DNA from 2 places in the Desulfitobacterium sp. LBE genome. Region 2 is predicted to be linked to the other one. Evidence: riboswitches for the same ligand, from Rfam matches in the RefSeq annotation. Region 2 holds a riboswitch; the other holds the start of a gene.
What was found. Region 2 has a riboswitch for S-adenosylmethionine ahead of DESLBE_RS09530 (methionine ABC transporter ATP-binding protein). Riboswitches for the same ligand answer to the same signal wherever they lie in the genome.

Region 1 (3,411 bases), 2.1 Mb from region 2:
TCCCGGGGCTCCACATCATGGACCAGACCGTAGCCATGGCTTTCAATAGCCCGGATAAATTCATCCGGCAAGCCTTGGGGGGTGAGGATCTCCCGGGTTTTGCGGCAGTGTTGATCTGGGTACATCTCAAAATCAATATCATGCAATAAGCCGATATTTCCCCAAAGGTCGGGATCTTCCTGATAAAGGGAAGCAAAATGGCGCATCACCGCTTCCACTGTCATGGAGTGACGCAATAGGGTTTCACTTTTTACATACTCGTTGAGAAGCTGCCAAGCAGCCTCCCTATCTTTTGTATAATCCGGCATCCGACATCCTTCTTTCTATCGTGGTATTTGTATTTTATCTATTGCCCAGTTCTTCAAGGTTATAGGGTGTTTCCTGATAGACATAGTAATTGAGCCAATTGGCAAAAAGCAAATTAGAATGCCCTCTCCACTTGACGAGAGGCGTCTTCCTGGGATCATCCCCGGGGTAATAGTTCTGAGGAATGTTGATGGGGAGCTCCAGGGCCATATCCCGATCATATTCCGCTTTCAGGGTATGGGGATCGTATTCGGAATGACCTGTGGCAAAAATCTGCCGGCCACCCTTGGTCCCGATCAGGTAGACTCCGGACTCCTCAGATTCGGAAAGAATCTCCAGCTCCGGCGCCTTGACGATATCTTCCTTTCTGACTTCTGTATGCCGGGAGTGAGGCACATAAAAAACGTCATCAAAACCTCTGAGCAAGCGGACATCCTTGCGGTTTAAGGTATGAGGGAAAACACCGAACATCTTCGCCGGCAAAGGATACTTGGGAACACCAAAGAAGTGGTAAAGCCCGGCCTGGGCTCCCCAGCAAATGAAAAGAGTGGAAAAGACATGGGCTTTACTCCAGTCCATAATCTTCTGCAGCTCCGGCCAAAAATCAACCTCTTCAAAGGGCATCTGCTCGATAGGGGCCCCGGTAATGATCATGCCGTCAAATTTCTGATCTTTGATGCTGTCAAAGGTCTGATAATACTTAATCAGGTATTCTTCCGGGGTATTCTTGGAGTGATGGGTTTCCGGGTAAAGCAGGGTAATATCCACTTGCAAGGGGGAATTCCCTAAGAGCCGGAGAATCTGTGTTTCGGTTACGATCTTATTGGGCATGAGATTGAGAATGACAATACTGAGAGGGCGAATGTCCTGATGCTCGGCACGCCTCTCTTCCATAATAAACACATCCTCTTTGGTGAGTATTTCTGCTGCGGGCAGGCCATCGGGTACATTGATCGGCATAGTATTCTCCCTTCGCTACACTTAGAAAATTCTTCGTTCATTCTGAATGGGTTTGTCTTTAAAATAAAGAAAACCTCTTTCCAAGAAAGAGGGTATCACCAAAAATTCCTCTCTCATCTATCAATGCTTCCATCGCAGGAATTAGCACCGTTGTATTCATCTGAATACCGGTTGCTGGGTTTCATCGGGCCAGTCCCTCCACCACTCTTGATAAGAAATGGGCTGTATTTAGTTGATGACGATGAAAATCGTCATTGGCACTATATTATTACATCTTGGCACTAATGTCAATCTGCTCTATAACAAAATTATTGTAGAGGGATTGTACGAGTCGCGTAGCTTTTCAGCATTTTTCTGAGGCTTTTGCGGCTCCTTTTCAGATCTTTTTCATAACAGAAGACGGCTCTCCCCGGCTAAAGCAGGATGAGAACCGTCTTACTCCTTATTATCCTTAGATATATATTTAGATATATATACTCTGGGCTTAAAGTTTCCCGCCTTCGACAATCAGCTCCTCAGGTTTTACATCGTCCCCGTACACGGGCAGGAGGGTTTTTTCATAAGCTTTCCTTACAAAATCTTCTTTAGCAAGCTCTGCCAGCTCCTGATTGATCCAGTTTAAGAGTTCGGTGTCGCCCTTCTTTACTGCCGGTGCAATGGTGTCCGTGCTGCCTAAAGTAGGTACACCTACGGTGAAGCCCGGATTGGATTTGGCCCAGGCGAGGACTTCCGTATTGTCATGAGCTAAGGCGGCTCCCCGGCCATCTTTTAAGGCTTCAAAGGCTTCCGTGTTTTGATCATATTTAAGAAGTTCCAGATCCGGGTGGTTTTTGGTCAGATAATCCTGAGCCGTGGTTCCTTTATTGACAATAACCTTCTGCCCTTGAAGCTGGTCGATAGAGGTGATCAAGGCTCCGTCAGGTGAGACGATCCCCAGGGCAACTTTCATATAGGGGTTGGCAAAATCCACTTTTTGCTTTCTTTCTTCTGTCACTGTGAAATTAGCCATAATAATGTCGACCTTGTTGGATTCCAGATAAGGTACTCTGTTGGCAGCCTCCACCAATACGAACTCTACCTTGGATTCGTCCCCTAAAAGGTCTTTGGCGAAGCGTCTGGCGATTTCCACATCAAAGCCTTGATTCTGGCCATTGGCATCTACATAACCAAAGGGCGGCTTATCGCTGAACACCCCAATCCGCAGGGTTCCCCGCTGCTTGATTTCTTCCAGGGAGCCTGCTGGGGAGGCGTTGTTGGCATTATTGGCTTGGTCGCCGCCTGTCTGGCCGCACCCCACAAGTCCGCCCAAGAGCAACGCTCCGGCCAGAACGAGGGCCAGGGATCTGATCATCTTTTTCATCTTTTCTCTCAACCTTTCTTCTCTTCTTTTTGGGATATTTTTATAGCTTTCCTTTGGCTCTAGTTGCCCGGCACTGTGAAAACCTATGGAACGCTGCGGAAGGCTGCAGTATTGCTGCACCCGCCTGGCGCACCGGCACTAATATTGAAATATATTAAGAAATTGCTTCGCCCGCTCGGTGCGTGGGTTATTGAAGAACTCCTGGGGACCGGCAATTTCACAAATAGTACCTGAATCCATGAAGACGACCCGGTCGGCGACGGCTTGGGCAAAGCCCATCTCATGAGTGACAATGATCATGGTCATTCCCTGTTTGGCCAGGCCCAGCATCACGTCAAGAACTTCCCGGACCATTTCCGGATCAAGGGATGCTGTCACCTCATCAAAAAGCATGATCTCCGGATTCATGCATAAGGCTCTGACGATAGCGATTCTTTGCTTCTGGCCTCCGGATAGCTCCCTTGGCCAAGCGTCCATTCTATCGAATAACCCCACTCTTTCCAAAAGGGCCTTGGCTTGCTCCATGACTTGGCTGCGCTCCCTGTTCTGTACCTTTGCAGGCCCCAGGAGAATATTCTCAATCACCGTCATATGGGGAAAAAGATCATAGTTTTGAAAAACCATACCAATCTGCTGACGAATCTGCCCCCAATCGACTTTTCCTCTGATCAGGCTTTGACCTGACAGCAGGATATCTCCTTTTTGAATGGGTTCAAGACCGTTAAGGCAGCGGAGCAGAGTGCTTTTACCGCATCCGGAGGGCCCTAAAACCACAATGACCTCAC
Region 2 (3,411 bases):
GGTAAGGAGTGTGTTGAAAGTAGTTGGCGTCGAGTAATCCGTCGTTAACGGCTGGGTTGGGAAGAGCATAATCCGTAAAATCAACAATTTCCAGATTGATGCCTTGTTCTGCTAATTTGGGTTTGACGAATTCAAGCACTTCGGCATGGGGAACGGGGGTAGCGCCTACTTTGATCGTCACAGGCTCATTGGCATTACCGGAGGCGGGTGGGGTATCGGTTTTCTGAGGGGTGCTTCCGCACCCGGTAAGTACCAAGGATAGGGCTACTACGGAGCCGATAATTAAAGTCGAGAGTTTACGTTTCATTCTTATTTCCTCCTTAAATTCTTCTTTCTTTTCCTCTGAAGATACACATGAAGACATTTTTTGTGAGATACCCTTCATTGTGAGATACCCTTCATTGTGAGATACCCTTGAGAAGATATATGCTCAAGCCTCCTCCCCAAAGAACTTGACAGGAGTACCGGTATCGCCCGCCATGAATTTGAGTGAGCGCTTGGAACATGCTTAGTGGTTACTAATCCGGCGAGCCAGTTTGGTGCCAAAGAGTTGAACCAATTGGACGATAATCACGAGAATGATGACGGTCATAATCATCACGTCGGTCCGAAAACGTTGATGCCCGTAGCGGATAGCCACGTCTCCTAAGCCACCGGCTCCTATGGTCCCCGCCATGGCGGTATAGCCGACGACGCTGATCGTGGTGATGGCGGCGCCTAAGATGAGAGAGGCCTTGGCTTCAGGCAAAAGAACTTTACGGATAATCTGCCAAGGGGAAGAGCCCATGGATAGGGCCGCTTCAATGACTCCGTAAGGAATTTCTTTAAGCGAACTCTCCACCATGCGGGCCACGAAAGGTGCTGTGGCAAAGACCAGAGGGATTATTGCAGCGTCGGTACCGATGTATGTGCCCATGATGGCTTGAGTGACAGGAATCAAAGCCAGAAGCAAAACGATAAAAGGTGCCGAGCGAAAGATGTTGATCACTGTGCCGAGGGTGCGTTCTATCCAAGGATTCGGCGAGATATGATCGGGAGAAGAGATGACCAGAATGACCCCCAGAGGAACACCAAGAAGATAAGCCAGCAGAGTAGAGGCCATAACCATGTATAGGGTCTCTCCTGTAGCAGGGACCAGAAGTTGATAGATGGTTTCCCAGTATTGAGGGTTGGTAAAATCAAACATTTTGGATCACCTCCACTTTGAGTTCGCGCTGGGCTAGATATTGATGAGCTAAAGCCAGTTGTCCGGGATCTCCCTGCAGCTCCAAGGTTAAGGTGCCAAAGAGAGTGGAGCGGAGGTGGTCGATGCTTCCATAAAGGATATTGGCCCGAACCTCGCATTCTTTCATAAGGTCGGCAATGATGGGGTCCGATGCCCGTGAACCCAGGAATTGGATGCGCACAATCTGAGAATTGGGATGAGTGGCCAGTTCACGAAGCAAATCTTCAGGGAGTTCATTGGGAAATACAGTGGAGATGAATTCCTTGGCGACGCTGGACTGGGGTTGAATAAAGACGGATTCCACAGGCCCTTGTTCAGCGATTTTTGACTCATGGATGACGGCCACATCGGTGCAGATCTCTTTAACCACTTTCATTTCGTGAGTAATCATAATAATGGTTAAGCCGAAACGCTGATTGATATCCTTTAAGAGATTCAAGATAGATAAAGTGGTTTGGGGGTCAAGGGCGGAAGTGGCCTCATCGCAAAGGAGCACTTTAGGGTTGGTGGCCAGCGCACGGGCAATCCCCACTCTTTGCTTTTGACCGCCGCTGAGCTGGGAAGGGTAGACATGGGCCTTATCCTCCAAGCCTACTAGGGGAAGCAGCTCCTTAACCCTCTCTTCTATCTCTGGTTTTTTAAAACCGGCAATTTCTAAAGGAAAAGCAATATTATCAAAAACGGTGCGGGACTGGAGCAGATGGAAGTGCTGAAAGATCATGCCGATCTTTTGGCGGACTTGCCGGAGCTCTGCCGCGGACATCGCTGTTAAATCCTGACCATCGATGATGATTTTACCCCCGGTGGGCTCTTCCAAGCGATTGATGCAACGGACCAGGGTGCTTTTACCGGCACCGCTTAAACCGATGATGCCGTAAATCGCTCCTTTGGGAATATGCAGGGAGATATCTTCAATGGCTGTAACTTGCTCTTTGCGGGAGGTGTAAACCTTTGTTAAGTTCTCAATTCTAATCAACGCTGTTCCCCCTCGTTAGGTTCTAACTGAATATAACAAAAAACTCCACGAGGAAATCCGCAGAGTTATAGTCGGGTTTCCTCTCATCTCCCAGTATTTCCTGCAGGATTTAGCACCGTGCATTTTCATGTCGGTTGCCGGGTTTCATCGGGCCAGTCCCTCCACCTACTCTGGATAAGAGTGTTTATTAACTTTGTACCAAGTTTCAGTCGAAATCTTGATAGACATTATATTAACATAAAGCATAGAGTCTTGGCAAGTAATTTTTTCAATAGAAAGTTCTGGCAGGTTAAACAAATTTTCTGAAGAGAGGCTATGAATATTGACAAGGGCCCTATACTTTAATAAATTAAAGTATAGAAGTATAAGGAGATGATCGATGATGGATGAATATAAAGACGATGATTTCAAGGGAATTGATCAGCGCCTGCGTGATTCCTCAACGGATGCGCTTTTTGACGCTATTTTATTATTAAAGGATCGGGAAGAGTGCTATAGGTTCTTTCAGGATATCGCTACGGTGGCGGAGATTAAGTCTTTGGCTCAGCGTCTGGAAGTGGCCAAACTTCTGGAGAAGAATGTGACCTATACCACCATCGCCCAATCCACAGGGGCTAGTACGGCGACTATCAGCCGGGTTAAGCGGTGCCTGTACTTTGGGGCCGACGGTTATCAGATGGTCCTGAAGCGTCTGGAGGAGAAGGAAAAGGGGGGGGATTAATATGCTGCGAAGTTCTCTGGGCTTAAGAATCCCGGAAGGGATGCATGATCTTCTTCCTGATGAGTTAGCCTTACAAGAGCGGGCAGAGGCCTCTGCACTGGATTTATTCAAAGCCTGGGCTTATCAGAAGGTTGTCACTCCGACCTTGGAGTATGGGGCATGCATCCAGCCGGTCGAAGAGGAAGGGGATAGTTTTTTTAAGCTCTTTGATCGTCAGGGCCATGTCCTGGTGCTGCGTCCGGAGTTAACCACTCCCATCGCCCGGATGGTCAGCACCCGGATGCGGGGGACTGCCTTTCCTTTGCGCTTATGTTACGCAGCAGATGTCTTCCGCTATTCTAAATCTCATAAACAAGAATTCAGGCAGGTGGGAGTGGAGCTGATTGGCTCGGCCTCTCCTGCGGCAGATGCCGAAGTGGTCGCCTTAGCGATTGAAGCTCTCCGCAAAATCGGCGGCATGGACTTTCAAATCAATTTGGGACATATGGG

Region 1: another riboswitch for S-adenosylmethionine. It lies ahead of metA (homoserine O-succinyltransferase); the one in region 2 lies ahead of DESLBE_RS09530 (methionine ABC transporter ATP-binding protein).

Annotation. Positions count from the first base shown of each region.
Region 1 covers NZ_VLKD01000001.1:4,088,300-4,091,710, reverse strand. Annotated here, with positions in the region: gene DESLBE_RS19320 (HDIG domain-containing metalloprotein) at 1-308, opposite strand, end outside; gene metA (homoserine O-succinyltransferase) at 343-1,266, opposite strand; SAM riboswitch class I at 1,377-1,483, opposite strand; gene DESLBE_RS19310 (cysteine ABC transporter substrate-binding protein) at 1,751-2,626, opposite strand; gene DESLBE_RS19305 (amino acid ABC transporter ATP-binding protein) at 2,765-3,411, opposite strand, start outside.
Region 2 covers NZ_VLKD01000001.1:2,013,108-2,016,518, reverse strand. Annotated here, with positions in the region: gene DESLBE_RS09540 (MetQ/NlpA family ABC transporter substrate-binding protein) at 1-307, opposite strand, end outside; gene DESLBE_RS09535 (methionine ABC transporter permease) at 509-1,186, opposite strand; gene DESLBE_RS09530 (methionine ABC transporter ATP-binding protein) at 1,179-2,201, opposite strand; SAM riboswitch class I at 2,282-2,382, opposite strand; gene DESLBE_RS09525 (YerC/YecD family TrpR-related protein) at 2,581-2,922, shown strand; gene hisZ (ATP phosphoribosyltransferase regulatory subunit) at 2,924-3,411, shown strand, end outside.